DNA from 3 places in the Teichococcus cervicalis genome. Region 1 is predicted to be linked to each of the others. Evidence: riboswitches for the same ligand, from Rfam matches in the RefSeq annotation. Region 1 holds a riboswitch; each other region holds the start of a gene.
What was found. A riboswitch is a leader RNA that binds a small molecule or an ion and turns the genes downstream of it on or off. The one in region 1 is predicted to bind cobalamin.
Positions count from the first base shown of each region.

Region 1 (4,991 bases):
GAGCGCCGCCAGCAGCTCCACATTGGAGGCGAAGATGGCGACGATGCGCTGCGGCGGCGCGGCGAGGTGAACCTCCCGCCCCAGCCCGTCGCGCAGCCGGCGCGGCCAGCCAGCGGCCGCGGCGGGGCGCGCCGCGGCGGCCAGCGACAGCGCCAGCAAAGCGCGGCGGGCAAGCCGCATCAGAAGGTCACCTGCAGCCCGGCGACCAGCTCCCGCCCCGGCATGGAGGTGCCGAGCCCGCCATTGGAGAAGCGCGGATCCAGCCGGTAGGGCTCGGCATCGGTGCCGATGAAGATCGGGCTGCGGTTGACGTCGAACAGGTTGTTGACCGCGCCGAACAGGGTGACGTTGTCGCGGATGCGGTAATTGCCGCGCAGATTCACCACCCAGAAGGGCGCCTTGCGGTGGACGTATTCGCGGCCCGGTTCGGCCTGCGGGATCAGCAGATTCTCCTCGGTGTTGTAATACATCGGCCCGCGCAGGATGCCGGTGGCGCCGAGATCCCAGTCCCGCCCGCCGAAGACCGTGCCGAGGCTGGCCTGGTAGCGATAGACGCGCTCGGCATTGCGGCTGTTGGTGCCGGTCTTCGCCCGGTCGATCATGTCGAAATTCCACGACCCGTTGGCGAAGGCGCGCCAACGCCAGCCCGGGGCCAGCGCCAGCAGATTCGCCAGATCGGTGCTGAACTGCGCCTCCAGCCCGCGCAGCATGATCTCGCCCGGATTGTTGACGTAGTCCGAGGTGTTGGGGACGCCAGGGCGGGCGCGGGTGGTGATGCGGTCGCGGATGGCGTTCTGGAACAGCGCCAGGTCGAGCTGCGCGGCGCCGGCGGAGAAGGTCGCGCCGATCTCCACCTGGTCATTGCTCTCCGGCTTCAGATTGGCGTTGCCGAAGGTGCGGCCGCCGCCCACCGCGGTGAAATCCGCCGCCAGCTCGGTGGCGGTCGGCGCGCGGAAGCCGGTGGCCCAGCCGGTGCGCAGCGTCACATGCTCCAGCGCCTGGAAGCTGGCGCCGAGCGAATAGGTGGTGCTGTCGAAATCGGCCTCGCGCCCGCGATAGCCGGCAAGGTTCGGCGTCGGGTCGAAGCGGGTGGTGCCCCAGCTCTGCCGGATCCCGGCGCGCAGCGTCAGCCGGTCGTCGAACAGGCGCTGCGCATCCTCGGCATAGAGGCCATAGGCGTGGTTGGTCTCGTTGTTGTCATAGGGCGCGACCTGGCCCGCGGGGCCGCCGGGCAGGGCCAGCCGGAAGCGGTCGGAGCGCAGCGTCGATTGCTCGGCATCGAAGCCCAGCAGCAGGTCATTGCCGGCCCAGAGCCGCAGCGTCGGCTGCAGCCGCGTGCCGATGATCTCCAGCCGCCGCTTGTTCCAGTCGAGCGCGGTGCCCGGCGCCGGGCTGTTGCCCGAGCGGATCACCGGCGAGGCCCAGCGGAAGGTGTCGACATCGCGCACCGCATAGGCCTGCAGATTCCAGGACAGGCGGCCATCCTCGCGCGCGCCGGTCAGGGCGATGTCGAGGGATTCATTGACCCGGTCATCCTCGCTGATGGTGTTCGCCGCCGAGCCGCGGAAGCCCGCATCATAGATGCCGTCGCTGCGCGCGGTGATGTCGACGCGGCCCAGCGCGCCGACCGGCAGGCCGAAGGCCGCCGTCACGCCGCCGCGCCGGTACTCCGTGTTCGCCTCCCGCGCGCCGCCGCCGACGCGGTAATCGTCGCGCCGCGTGCCGGAGAGGCCGAGATAGGCGCTGTAGCCTTCGAGATCGACGCCGTAGCGGGCATGGCCGCGCGCCAGCCCCCAGGTGCCGCCGGCCAGCTCGGCGAAGCCGCCCGGCGAGTTGCGGCCATCGCGCAGGATCAGGTTGATCACGCCGCCCATCGCCTGGCTGCCATAGATGACGCTGGCCGGCCCGCGGACGATCTCGATCCGCGCCACATCGGCGGGCGAGAGCTTGGAGAGGTTGGCGGTGCCGGCGCGGCGCCCATTGACCAGCACCAGCACCTGGCTGCGGAAATCGCGCCCCTGGCCGTCGGTGGCGCCGCCGCGCAGGTTGAGGCTGGTCTGCCCCGGCGTCCATTCGCTGAAGAAGCCGACAGCGTTCTCGGCCAGCAGGTCGGTGACGCTGCGCGCGGTGGAGTTGGCGATCGTCGCCTCGTCGATCACCTGCACGGTGCCGGAGAGCCGGCTGCGCGGCTCGGCGCGGCCGGTGGCGGTGACCACCAGATCGGGCAGGGCGACCGCCGCCGGATCGGCGCCGGCGGCGGGTTGCGCCCGGGCGGGCGGGGCGGGGAGCAGGGGCGCGGCCAGGCCGGCCAGCAACAGGGCAGGCAGCAGCGCGGGCCGCGGCGGGCGCGGCGTGGGGCGGGACATCGGCAAACTCTCTGGCTGGGCCGCAGCGCGGCCGGCGCCAGGCCGGTCGGGCCTGGCGGGGCGGCGGCGGCGCTCTCGGAACGGCGCGGGGCTAGGCGGTGCGGCGACGGGCCATCACGGGCGGCGCGGCGGGCCAGAGGAGGCGATCGGCGGTCATGCGGCGGAACTCCTTCGGGGCCATCCCGCCCCGTTGCGTTGCGGACGCATCGGCAGGTCTCCTGGCTCGCGGGTCACCGCCTCCGCCCCGCCTTCCCGGATCTCGCGATCCAGTGGCCGCCCTCTGCCGAGGGCCTGGGGTTTCGGCTCGCCGCTGACAGTTGCGGGGGCAGCCGCCGACTTGCCGGGCCATCGAGCGATGGCCGTGGCGCACGGCGTTCCCTTTCTCACCCGCTCGCGCGGGACCGATACGCGCGCACAATGCCGCCGCCTCCTGCCGCCGGCAAGCCCGGCACGCTGCTGCGGCCGGGCTTGTCCCGGCCATGGGGCCCGGTCTATGTGATGTTATACTGTTACGTCAACTGCCGGCTTGCCGCCTGTCCCGCCGCGGCGCAGATCCCGCGCAGCGGAGAAGGAGAAGCGATGCGCATCGACCTGGCGGGCTGGAGCCGCGAGGCGACCCTCGGGCCGCATGAGGAATTCTGCCGCCTCTTCGAGGCGGCGGACCGGCTGGGCTATGCCGGCGTCTGGTTCAACGAGTTCCATTTCGCGCCCTGGCCCTACCCGTCCATCCTGCTGCTGGCGGCGGGGCTGTTCGCGCGCACCGGGCGGCTGCGCATCGGCACCTCGATCCTGCCGCTGCCGCTCCACCATCCGCTGCTGCTGGCCGAGCAGGTGGCGCAGCTGGACCAGCAGAGCGGCGGGCGGCTCGATCTCGGCATCGGCCGCGGCACGGAGCCGGAGAGCCTGGCCGCCCTCGGCATCGATCCGGCCGAGAGCCAGGCGCGGCTGGAGGAGGGTTTCGCCATCCTGCGCGGCTTCTGGACCGGGCCGCGCCTGTCCTGGCGCAGCGCGCTCTGGCGGTTCGACGACGTCGCCTGCCACCCCGCCCCCGCGCAGCGCCCGCATCCGCCGGTCTATGTCGCCGGCTCCTCCGCGGCGACGCTGCGCTTCGCCGCGCGCGAGGGGCTGCCGCTGCTGTTCAGCCTGGAGCCGCCGGAGGGCCGGCAGCTCGCCACCTATGCCGAGGCCCTGGCGGCGACAGGGGGCGCCTGCCGGCTGCGGCATTCCTCGCTCTCGCGCTATGTCTGCATCGGCCGCGACACGGAGGATGTGGAGCGGCAGGTGACGCGGCTGCTGGCAGCGCTGCAGCGGCGGCGGTGCGACTTCGCCGCAAGGCGCGGCGCCGATCCGGACAGCCTGCCGCCGCCCGACCGCGCCCGTTTCCTGGCGGAACAGGCCATCGCGGGCACGCCGGAGCAATGCCACGCCGCGCTTCTCGCGCTTGAGGCGCGCAGCGGCATCGGCGCGCTTCGCTGCGTCTTCAACGGCAACGGGATGCTGGGCCCGGCCGAGACGATGGCCGGCATGACGCTGTTCGCGCAGGAGGTGCTGCCGGCGCTGCCCGGCCCGGCCGCGTGACCCTGGCCCATCGCCGCGGCGCGCCGCCCCTGTTCGGTTCGAAGGTCCGACGCGTCCTCCTTCGCCGCCTTGCCGCAGGCGCGGCACAGGACCGGGCCGCAAGCGCCGCGGCATTTCCGGGAGGAAGATGGCGCCCCGCAAGACGGGCGGCAGGCGGTGCGGCGGCCCTGCGGCATGGCACGGCCCTGCAACCCCGCCTTGACGCCAGGCGGGGAGGGCGCCCAGGCTGCCGGGCAGGGCGCCGGATCAGGGCAGCGGGCCGGGCAGCGCCGCCCCCCGCCGTAGCGTTAACCATTTGTCCAGAAGCCTGTGACATTCGGACCCTTCGCAAGGGACCGGCCGCGCTCGGTGGCCGCGGGGGAGGCGGACAGATGACCAGCAGGACCGACGACCAGCCGGATGCCCCGCTGCCCGAGGATGTGCTGCGCCGCATCGTCGGCGGCACCCGCCCCGAGCAGGCGCCGCCGCTGGATGGCGAGCGCGCCATCGCCCTGACCGTGGGCGGCGAGGCGGGCAGCGCCGCCACCCTGGACCCGGGCAAGCTGCCGGCCGCGCAGGATCCCGACGCCGCCGGGCTGCGCGCGGCGGCGCTCGCCGGCGTGGTGAAGATCGACGCGACGCCGACCGAGCATCCGGTGGCGCGCGAGCCGGCGCTGGAGGGCTTCGGCAAATCCGGCGCCGAGACGCGGGTCGAGATCGCCATCACCGTGCCCACCGCCGGCTCCACCGCCGATGGCGTGGTGAAGATCGAGGCGCCCATCCCGCAGGCGCCGGCGCATGACGCCGCGGCCGGCCACCCGGCCGCCGACGCGGCCGCCAAGGAGCCCGAGCCCGGCGACGATCCGCGCATCCAGGAATTCCGCGACATCAAGGGCGATGGCCTGGAGGCCGGCCGCCATCTCTGGGAGTGGGAGCGCAAGGCCGAGAGCGCCACGCGCATCGGCCCCGACCCCGCCGCGCTCGGCCAGGGCGGCGAATACCGGCCCGAGGGCTCGCATGACGCGGCCACGGTGCAGGGGATCCATGCCGCCGGCCAGGAGGTCAGCG
Region 1 covers NZ_JAUTAJ010000004.1:1,984,793-1,989,783, reverse strand. The annotation lists gene QE401_RS13185 (ABC transporter substrate-binding protein) at 1-180, opposite strand, end outside; gene QE401_RS13180 (TonB-dependent receptor) at 180-2,366, opposite strand; cobalamin riboswitch at 2,558-2,787, opposite strand; gene QE401_RS13175 (LLM class flavin-dependent oxidoreductase) at 2,946-3,944, shown strand; gene QE401_RS13170 (hypothetical protein) at 4,316-4,991, shown strand, end outside.

Region 2 (4,991 bases), 690 kb from region 1:
TCCTGCCGCGCGGCGAAGGCGGTGGCGTTCAGCACCACCGCCGGGCGCCAGGCCGAGAGCCGCTCCCGCACCAGCGCGGCGGAGCCCGGCTCCTTCAGGCTGGCGACATGGAGCCCGCGCACCCGCAGCCCGCGTGCCCGCAGCGCCGTGGCCAGCTCCAGCATCGGCGCGATGTCGCCGGAGAGCAGGTGGGAGCGGTAGAAGACGATCACCGCCTGCGGGTCGGCCTCCTCCGCGCCCAGCCCGTGCTCGCCGCAGAGCAGCAGGGGGATGGGCGGAGTGCCGTCATCGGCGCCGAGCCCGGCCCAGTGCGCGGCCAGGCGCAGGGCGGCGGCCAGATTGTCCGGCCCGCCCTCGGCCAGCAGCGCGTCCATGCGGGCATGCATGGCGGGCGGCACGGTGGAGAGTTCGGCGAGCCGGGCATCGTCGCGCCCGTCGCCGGGCAGGAGCGCCAGCGGGATGCCCTCCCGCCGGCAGAGCGCCGCGACCTCCTCCGCCCCGTAGCGCCAGTATTCCAGCCCGCCCAGCAGGCGGATCACCACGCAGCGGGAACGCGCCAGCGTGTCCTCGGCATAGAGGTCCACCGACATCGGGTGCCGCAGCCGGCCGAGATTGGCCAGCCGCAGCGTGGGCCGTGGTTCCGCGAGCCGCGACCAGCCCATCGCCGCCGCGCCGAGATCCGCGTCGCTGAAGGACAGCAGCACGAGGTCCGCCGGGGCATGGCCGAGATCCTCGGCCTGCTCGGCATCGTCCAGGCTGCGGGTTTCGCGGACGAGGAGGTGCAAGAGACAGGTCTTTCAGAAGGTTCTTTTTTGGAAAAAAGAACCAAAAAACTTTTTTCAGTTTGGCGTCCCGCTTCTCCGGGAGACGGCGGCAGCCTGAAAGAAAACTTCTTTTTCTTCAGAAAAAGAAGACCTTAGGCGAGAATCTCCTTCGCGATCGCTTCCACATCCATCCCGGTCTGCCCGATGACGACCAGATGCCCGTCCCGGTCATCCGTCCAGGCCCGGTCGAAATGCTGGCGGAAGCGGCGGCCGACGCCCTGCACGGCCAGGCGCATCGGCTTGCCCTTCAGCCGCACGAAGCCCTTGATGCGCAGGATGTCGTGCCGCGCGGCGACCTCCGGCAGGCGGCGCATCAGATCATCCGCCGAGTCGTATTCCGGCAGCACCAGCACGAAGCTCTCGAAATCGTCGTGTTCATGCGCGCCATCCACCGCATCGTGGTGCGAGGGGCGGGCGTCGAGATCCTCCTCGGCGGCGGCGTTCAGGCCGAGCAGGATGGCCGGGTCCAGCGCGCCCTCCTTCGCCGGCACCAGCTTCACCGCGCGCGGCAGGCGCGGGGCGAGATCGGCGCGCAGCGCCGCGAGCGCGGCCTCATCCAGCAAATCGGCCTTGTTCAGCACGACGATGTCGGCGGCGTTCAGCTGGTCCTCGAACACCTCGGCCAGCGGGTTGTCGTGGTCGAGGGAGGGGTCGGCCGCGCGCTGGGCGGCCACCGCCTCCGGGTCGTCGGCGAAGCGGCCTTCGGCGGCGGCGGGGCTGTCCACCACCGTCACCACGCCATCGACCGTAACGCGGGAGCGGATGGCGGGCCAGTTGAAGGCCTTGATCAGCGGCTTGGGGAGCGCGAGGCCCGAGGTCTCGATCAGGATGTGCTCGGGCGGGTTGGGCCGGCCGAGCAGCGCCTCGATGGTCGGGATGAAATCATCGGCCACGGTGCAGCAGAGGCAGCCATTGGCCAGCTCGACGATGTTCTCCGCCTCGCAGCCGGGGATGCCGCAATCCTTCAGCGTCTCGCCATCGACGCCGAGGCTGCCGAACTCATTGACGATGATGGCGATGCGGCGGCCCCCGGCGCGGCTCATCACATGGCGCAGCAGGGTGGTCTTCCCGGCGCCGAGGAAGCCGGTGACGATGGTGGCGGGAACCTTTTCAAGCGCGCTCATGCGGCACTCTCCTGCGGGGCGTCGGTGAGGGAGGGAAGGCGGCCCAGCACGGCGCCGCGCAGCGATTCGGGGCGGCGGGAGGGCAGCACGGCCCCCGTCGGATGCGCCGCATAGGTCTCGGCATAGGCCAGCAGATCGGCCGGCGGCGCCTGGTCCAGCCGGCCGAGCAGGTAGCTCCACTTGCCGGCCTGGGTCATGGCGCCGGCGCAGCCCTGGGCGCAGACCGAGAGGCATTTGGCCGCGCGCAGCGTCACGGGCGGCGCCGGATGCGCGGCCAGCGCCGCGGCCAGGCTGTCGAACAGGATCTGGCCCGGCGGCACCTCGCCCTCGGCCAAAGTGCGGCCGGCGCGGCAGGTGGTGCAGAGGATCAGGCAGGGCGGCGCGATGCCGGGCGCGGTGTCCTGGGGGGTGTCTGCGGCCGGCTCCATGCGTCTCTCCGGCGCCCCGGGGGGCGCGTGCAGGCACGGGATGCCGACCGCCCGGAGGGGCGCGGGCCCGCCCGGGTCGAGGGTGCCCGAAGCGTGACGCCCGGGCCCGTCGCCGCCCGCCGGGGCACCCCGCCCGGTGGCACGATCCGATGGGTGATGGCAGGTCTCCTGGCTCGCGGATCCGGCGCGCCCCGCCGGCCTTCCCAGGCGCGTGCCCAGTGGCCGGGGTGGCGGGGCGCTCTCCGCCTACAGTTGCGGGGGCAGCCGCGGATTGGGACCTTCCTCGCCGAGGAGCAGGGCCGGCACCGCATTCCCTTTTCACCTCCCCTTCGGGAGGACCATCGCAGCGTGCTTAGGCGGCGGCCGGGGCGGGTGTCAAACCCGGCGCGCGGGGCGCTTTATGCGAAATCTCTTATGTTCGGCGCTCGCGGCAGCCGCCAGCCCGGCCGCCGGGAGCGCCGAAACCGGCCTAGGAAATGGTTAACATTTTTTAGCCTAAGCTCCGGAAGCGGCAGGAAAGCAGGCAGAATCCGGGATATGGCCAGGACCAAGATCACGCCGACGGGCCGGGAAGCCCCGCTCGGCGAGGAGGAGCTTATCGTCAGCAAGACGGACCTGAAGGGTCGCATCGTCTATGCGAATGACGTCTTCCTGCGCGTCGCGAAATACAGCGCGGCCGAGATCCTGGGCCAGCCGCACAGCATCGTCCGCCATCCGGAGATGCCGCGCTGCGTCTTCAAGCTGTTCTGGGACACGCTGGAGCGTGGCGAGGAATTCTTCGGCTATGTGCTGAACATGGCCGCCGATGGCGACCATTACTGGGTCTTCGCCCATGCCACGCCGACGCGCGACGCGCAGGGGCGGGTGGTCGGCTACCATTCCAACCGCCGCAAGCCGGATGCGGCGCAGGTGGCCAAGGTCTGGCCGGTCTATCAGCAGCTGCTGCGGATCGAGCAGGCGGCGGCGGACCGCAAGCAGGGCATGCAGCAGGGCACCACCGCGCTGCAGGAGCTGCTGGCGAAACAGGGAACCAGCTATGAGCGCTTTGTCTTCTCTCTCTGAGCCGCGCTGGCCCCTCGGTCTCGCCACCTTGCTCGCCGCCGGCCATGCCGGCTATGTCGCCCTCTCCGGCGCGACGGCGGTGGAGACGGGGCTGGCCCTGCTGCCGGCGCTGGCCTGCGGCGCCGCGCTGGCGGCGCTGCTGCGGCAGGAAGGCGCGATGCGCCGCACCGCCGCGGTGGCCGAGGCCGCCGCCAAGGGCGACCTGGAAGCCCGCGTGCTGGAGGTGCCGGCGCCCGGCGCGCTCGGCCTGCTGCAGCGGCGGGTGAACCACCTGCTCGACATCACCGACGCCTATGTGCGCGAATCCGCCGGCGCCATGCGCGCGGCCAGCGGCGGGCGCTACTACCGCAAGGTGCTGCTGCGCGGCCTGCCCGGCGCCTTCCGCAGCGGCGCCAACGACATCAACGCCGCTGCCAACGCCATGGAAGGCAAGGCGCGCGAATTCACCGCCTTCGCCGAGGGGTTCGAGGCCAGCGTCGGCGGCGTCATCCGCAACGTGGCCAGCGCCGCCGGGGGGCTGCGCGACACCGCCACCGGCATGTCCGCCACCGCCGAGCAGACCAGCCAGCGCGCCGCCGCCGCCGCCACCGCCACGCATCAGGCCGAGAGCAGCTCGCAGAATGTCGCCGTCGCGGCGCGGCAGCTTTCCTCCGCCGTGTCGGAGATCACCCGCCAGGTCGGCCGCGCCTCGCAGATCGCGCGCTCGGCGGTCACCGCGGTGGAGCAGACCAACGCCACGGTCGCCGGGCTGAACGAGGCGGCGCAGCAGGTGGGAGAGGTGGTGCAGCTGATCTCCGGCATTGCCGGCCAGACCAATCTGCTGGCGCTGAACGCCACGATCGAGGCGGCGCGGGCGGGCGAGGCCGGCAAGGGCTTCGCCGTGGTGGCCGGCGAGGTGAAGGGGCTGGCCAGCCAGACGGCGCGCGCCACCGACCAGATCACCCAGCAGATCGGCGCCATGCAGAGCGCGCTGGCCGAGGCGGTGGAGGCCATCACCCGCATCGGCAGCACGGTGCGCGAGACCGATGAGGTGGCGACCGCCATCGCCGCCGCGGTGGAGGAGCAGAGCGCCGCCACCGCCGAGATCGCCCGCAGCGTCGAGCAGGCCGCCGCCGGCACCGCCGAGGTCGGCCGCAACATCGACGCGGTGCGCGAGGCGGCGGGCGCCACCGACAGCGCCGCCACCGCGATGCGCGAGGCGGCGGCCGGCCTGTCGGGCGAGGCGGAGCGGCTGAACCGCGAGGTCGGCGGCTTCATGGAGAAGGCGCGCCGCGCCGTCTGAGGCGCGGCGGCCGGCCCGGGGGACGGCCTGGGCGGTGGGGCGCCGGCTTTGTGCCGGGCATGTCCGCGGCCCGGGCCCCCGGCAGAAGGGCCGCGAGGCGCCAGGACGATCCCGCGCCCGGACACCAGGACAGAAAAAGGCGGCGCCCCGGGACCGGAAGCGCCGCCTGACCGCGGCGGGCCGCGCCGGCCCGCCCGCTTGCGGCCCCCGCGGGCCGCGCCGCCTCAGCGCCGTGTGGCGCGGCCGCCGAGGCGCAGCGCCAGGGCGGTGA
Region 2 covers NZ_JAUTAJ010000004.1:2,678,054-2,683,044, reverse strand. The annotation lists gene cobN (cobaltochelatase subunit CobN) at 1-785, opposite strand, end outside; gene cobW (cobalamin biosynthesis protein CobW) at 917-1,948, opposite strand; gene QE401_RS16370 (DUF1636 family protein) at 1,945-2,376, opposite strand; cobalamin riboswitch at 2,518-2,732, opposite strand; gene QE401_RS16365 (PAS domain-containing protein) at 2,914-3,438, shown strand; gene QE401_RS16360 (methyl-accepting chemotaxis protein) at 3,467-4,720, shown strand; gene QE401_RS16355 (MFS transporter) at 4,945-4,991, opposite strand, start outside.
Region 2: it holds a riboswitch for cobalamin, as region 1 does, so the genes downstream of both, QE401_RS16370 (DUF1636 family protein) here and QE401_RS13180 (TonB-dependent receptor) in region 1, are expected to answer to the same signal.

Region 3 (4,991 bases), on a different contig from region 1:
CACCGCCACCGCCAGATCCGGCCAGCGTATGCCGCTGAGATTGCCGAGCAGCCAGAACATCACCCCGCGCGCCGCCTCGGCATTGGCGGCCAGCGCCACGATGCAGGCGGTGATGGCGCTGAACAGCTGCGCCGCGACGACGCCGGAGAGGATCACCCGCTCCGCCCCGCCGCCCGCCGCGGCGGAGAGCGCGGCCACCAGGCCGAGCGCCGCCAGCGCGCCCAGGAAGGCGCCGCCCGACAGCGCCAGCGCGCCGCCACCCAGGCCGAGAATGACCACGGCGACCGCGCCGGTGGAGGCGCCGGCCGAGATGCCCAGCACATAGGGCTCGGCCAGCGGGTTGCGCAGCAGCGCCTGCAGCACCGCCCCGGCCACCGCCAGCCCGCCGCCGAGGCAGGCCGCCATCAGCGCGCGGCTCAGCCGGTAGTCCCAGACCACGCCCTGCTGGATGCGCGGCACCTCATAGCCGGCATCGAACAGCCGGTTGGCCAGCGTCCGCAGCACCGCCGGCAGCGGCACCGCCATCTCGCCGATGGAGACGGCCAGCGCGATGCAGAAGCCCAGCAGCAGCAGCCCGCCCATGGCCAGCGCCAGGCGGAAGGCGGTCCCGCTCATGGCGCCGCGGGGCGCGCGGCGTCGGGCAGCGGGCCCAGCCGGCGGATCTCCCCGGCCAGCGCCTCCAGCGCGTCCACCGTGCGCAGCGTCGGGTTCATCGCCTGCGCGTCCATCTCGACCAGCCTGCCCTCGCGCACGGCGCGCATCTGGCTGGTCACCGGGTCGCTCGCCAGGAAGCGCCGCTTCAGCGCGGCGTCATCGGCGGGGAAGCGGCGCCGGTCCATGCGGCCGAGCACGATCAGCGCCGGCTCGGCGGCCACCAGCCGCTCCCAGCCCAGGGTCGGCCATTCCTCCTCGCTCGCCACCACATTGCGCAGGCCGAGGGCGCGCATCATCCAGGCCGGCGCGCCCATGGTGCCGGCGACGAAGGCGTCGCCCTTCACCTCGCGGCTGGAGAACCAGAACAGCACCGGCATGCCCTGCGCCCGCACGGCGGCGACCGAGGCCGCGGCCCGCGCCTCCCGCGCGCGCAGCCCGGCCACCAGCGCCTCGCCGCGCTCCGGCACGCCGAAGATGCGGGCGAGGTCGAGGATCTCCTGGTGCAGCATGGCCATGTCGAAGGGCTGGCGCCGCACGCCATCGCCGCTGCCGCTATTGTCCTTGCCCAGGCAATCGGCCGGGGCGATGTAGGTCGGCACGCCGAGATCGGTGAACTGCTCGCGCCGGCCGACGCGGCCGCGCGGCCCGACATGCCATTCGAACTGCACCACCACCAGGTCCGGATCCTGGCCGATCACCGATTCGAAGCTCGGGTCATTGTCGGCCAGGCGCGGGATGCGCGCATTGGCCTCGGCATATTGCGGCAGCACCGGGCCGATCCACAGCGCCGTCGCCGCCACCCGGTCGGCGAGGCCGAGGGCGTAGAGGATCTCGGTGGTGCCCTGGCCGATCGAGACGGTGCGGCGCGGCGGCGCGGCGAAGTGCAGCGTCTGGCCGCAATTCTCGAGCGTCAGCGGAAAGCCCGGCGCGGCCGGGGGCTGGGCCTGAGACTGAGACTGGGCCTGGGCGGCCAGCGGCGCCAGGGCCGCGGCGGCGAGCAGCAGGACGGGAAGCGCCCGGCGGGCAAACAAGAACGGCACGGATCGTCTCCTGCCTCCGGAACACCCCGCCCGGCGGCATGATGGGACGACGACGGCAGGTCTCCTGGCTCACGACGCCGGCGCGGGCGGCATGCCCGGGCCGAACCAGCCGCCCTGCCTTCCCGGCGCCGATGGCGCCAGTGGCGGGCCGGATCCCGGGGGAGCCGGCCGGTGGGCGATGGCCTCGCCGCTGACAGTTGCGGGGGCAGCCGCCGACTGGCCCCCGGACGCGCGGTCCGGCCGGGGCGCACGGCGTTCCCTTTTCACCCGCTCGCGCGGGACCGTCGACGGCGCGGTTCTACGCCCTCGCGGCGCGGCGGGGAAGCGCCGCGCTCAGACCTCGCGCGAGATCAGCCGGTTCAGGGTGCGGCAGCCGGCGACGATGGCCAGCAGGGTGATGCCCTGGGTGATCAGCCCGACCGGCGTCCAGACAGTGCCGGCGACCAGCAGCTGGCTCGGCACGTAATGCAGGAATTGCTGGATCTCGGGCTCCAGATGCAGCGTGCCCACCACCTTCACCACCGCATACCAGGCGAGGCCGCCCAGCAGCAGCAGCGGCGCCACCCATTCGGCGACCAGCTCGACGAAGGTCAGCGCGAAGCTGACCACCGCCCAGACGGCCAGGCGCACGGCGCGCCAGAGCGGCGAGGGGCCTTCGGCCTCGTCCAGGTCGTCCTGGTGGGAAGGGGCGTAGCCGGACATCCTGTCCTCCTGCCGAGGGGGTGGGGCGGGGTCGTGGCCCCCGGCATAGCGCCCCGCGCGCCGCAGCACAAAGTTTCTGCACAGGGCGGGTGGGGCGGCGCGCGGGGGCGGGCCGCTTCACCGCCCGACGGCGTAGGCCTGCATCAGCCGCGGCGTGGCGGCGGCGACGATCATGCCGTCGCGCCGGCCGGCGGCGCAGACCCGGCCCAGCGACCAGGGCGGCTCGATGCGCAGCTCGTGCCCGCGCTTCAGCAGCCCGGCGATGGCGGCGGTGCCGATCCGCTCCTCCACCAGCAGCCGGTTGGGCGCGAGGCTGCGCGGATAGAAGGATTGCGGGAAATGCTGGCTGGTGAAGAGCGGCAGGTCGATCGCCGCCTGCAGATCCAGCCCGTGATGCAGATGGCGCAGCAGCACGGCGAGCGTCCACTGGTCCTGCTGGTCGCCGCCCGGCGTGCCCATGGCCAGCCAGCCCTCGCCATCGCGCGTCACCAGGGTGGGCGTCAGCGTGGTGCGCGGCCGCGCCCCGGCCACCACGGTGGAGGGGTGGCCCGGCTCCAGCCAGCCCATCTGGCCGCGCGTGCTGATCGAGAAGCCGAGCCCCGGCACGGCGGGCGAGCTCTGCAACCAGCCGCCCGAGGGCGTCGCCGAGACCATGTTGCCCCAGCGATCCACCACGTCGAGATGCACCGTGTCGCCCCATTCGACCGGCAGCGGCGCGAAGGTCGGCTCGCCATGGCCGAGGCCCACCGGGGTTTCGGCGCCGGCCATGGCCAGCACCCGCGCCATGCGCTCGGCAGCCCCCGGCAGCTCGCTGGGCCGCAGCGCGGCCGAGGCGGCCTCGCCGATCAGCTTGCGCCGCGCCGCGCCATGCTCGGCCGAGAGCAGCGTCGCCAGCGGCACATCGACCACGTCGGGGTCGCCGTAGAACACCTCGCGATCGGCATAGGCGAGCTTCATCGCCTCGACCACGGTGTGGATGAAGCGCTCGCCGGAGGGGTCCATCGACGCGAGGTCGATGCCCTCCAGGATGGAGAGCGCCTGCAGCAGCACCGGGCCCTGGCCCCAGGGGCCGGTCTTGTGCACGGTGACGCCGTGATAGTCGCGGCTGACGGTCGGCTCGTAGCGCGCCTGGTAGCGCGCCAGATCGTCGCCGGTCAGCAGCCCGCCATTGCGGCGGCCGGTCGAATCCATCAGCTCCGCCGAGCGGTAGAAGCGGTCCACCGCCTCGGCCACGAAGCCGCGGTAGAAGGCGTCGCGCGCCGCCTCGATCTGGCGGATGCGGTCCGACCCGGCGGCCTCCGCCTCGGCCAGGATGCGGCGATAGGTGGCGGCGATGGCGGGGCTGCGCAACAGGCTGCGCGGCCGCGGCACCTGCCCGCCGGGCAGCCAGGCCTCGGCCGAGCTCGGCCATTCCGCCTTGAAGAAACTCTCCGCCGCCAGGATCGAGGAGGCGACGCGCGGCAGCACCGGGAAGCCGTTCTCGGCATAGTCGATGGCGGCCTCCAGCACCTGCGCCGGGTGCCAGGTGCCGTGGTCGCGCAGCAGCAGCATCCAGGCGTCGAAGGCGCCGGGCACGACGGAGGGCAGCAGCCCGGTGCCCGGCACCTGGCGCAGGCCCAGCGCCGCGAAGCGCTCCGGCGTGGCCGCCATCGGATAGCCGCCCTGGCCGCAGATCACCTGCGGCGCCTGGCCGGGCCGCTGCAGGATGATCGGCACCTCGCCGCCCGGTCCGTTCAGATGCGGCTCGACGATCTGCAGCGCGAAGCCGGTGGCCACCGCGGCGTCGAAGGCGTTGCCGCCGCGTTCCAGCACCCCCATGCCGACGGCGCTGGCGATCCAATGGGTGCTGGCGACGGCGCCGAAGCGGCCGCGGATCTCGGGGCGGGTGGTGAACATGCGGCTTTCCCGGTCTTGGAACCAAAAGGGATTGGTCCTTGGCCGCCTATCCTAGGCCGGGCATTTTTTGCTGCAAAGCGGCAGAAGGGTGCTTCCGCTGTCGCCAAACCTTCGTATCATGGTCCCATGAGCAAAGGCGATGACGCGCTGCGCGCCCTGCGCACCCATCTTGCGGGACTGGAGCTGCCGGACGGCGCCCGGCTGGCGCCGGAACGCGAGCTCTCCTCCCGCCTCGGCATCAGCCGCCGGGCGCTGCGCGAGGCGCTGTCCCGGCTGGAGCTGGAAGGGCGGATCTGGCGCGGCATCGGCCAGGGCACCTTCCTCGGCCCCCGCCCGCCGGAGGAGCCGGCGCGCGCCCTGCCGGCCTCGCCGCCCACCGACATCATGGAGGCGCGGCTGGCGCTGGAGCCGCAGCTGGCCGGCCTCGCCGCCACCAAGGCGCGCTCCGAGCACCTGGCCGCCATCGAGCAGGCGGTGCGCCGCGGCGCCGAGACGGTCGACCTGCAGAGCTGGGGCCGCTGGGACGCCGCCTTCCACCGCGCCGTGGCGCAGGCGGCGCAGAACCCGCTGCTGCTCGGCCTGTTCGACCAGCTGCAGGCCTGCCGCGCCCGCGCCGAATGGGGCCGGCTGCGCGCCAATGCGGCGACCGAGGCGATCCGCCGCCGCTCGGTGGCCGAGCATCGCCGCATCCAGGAAGCC
Region 3 covers NZ_JAUTAJ010000002.1:250,059-255,049, forward strand. The annotation lists gene QE401_RS01780 (FecCD family ABC transporter permease) at 1-615, opposite strand, end outside; gene QE401_RS01785 (ABC transporter substrate-binding protein) at 612-1,694, opposite strand; cobalamin riboswitch at 1,732-1,995, opposite strand; gene QE401_RS01790 (hypothetical protein) at 2,028-2,396, opposite strand; gene QE401_RS01795 (gamma-glutamyltransferase family protein) at 2,514-4,292, opposite strand; gene QE401_RS01800 (FadR/GntR family transcriptional regulator) at 4,419-4,991, shown strand, end outside.
Region 3: it holds a riboswitch for cobalamin, as region 1 does, so the genes downstream of both, QE401_RS01785 (ABC transporter substrate-binding protein) here and QE401_RS13180 (TonB-dependent receptor) in region 1, are expected to answer to the same signal.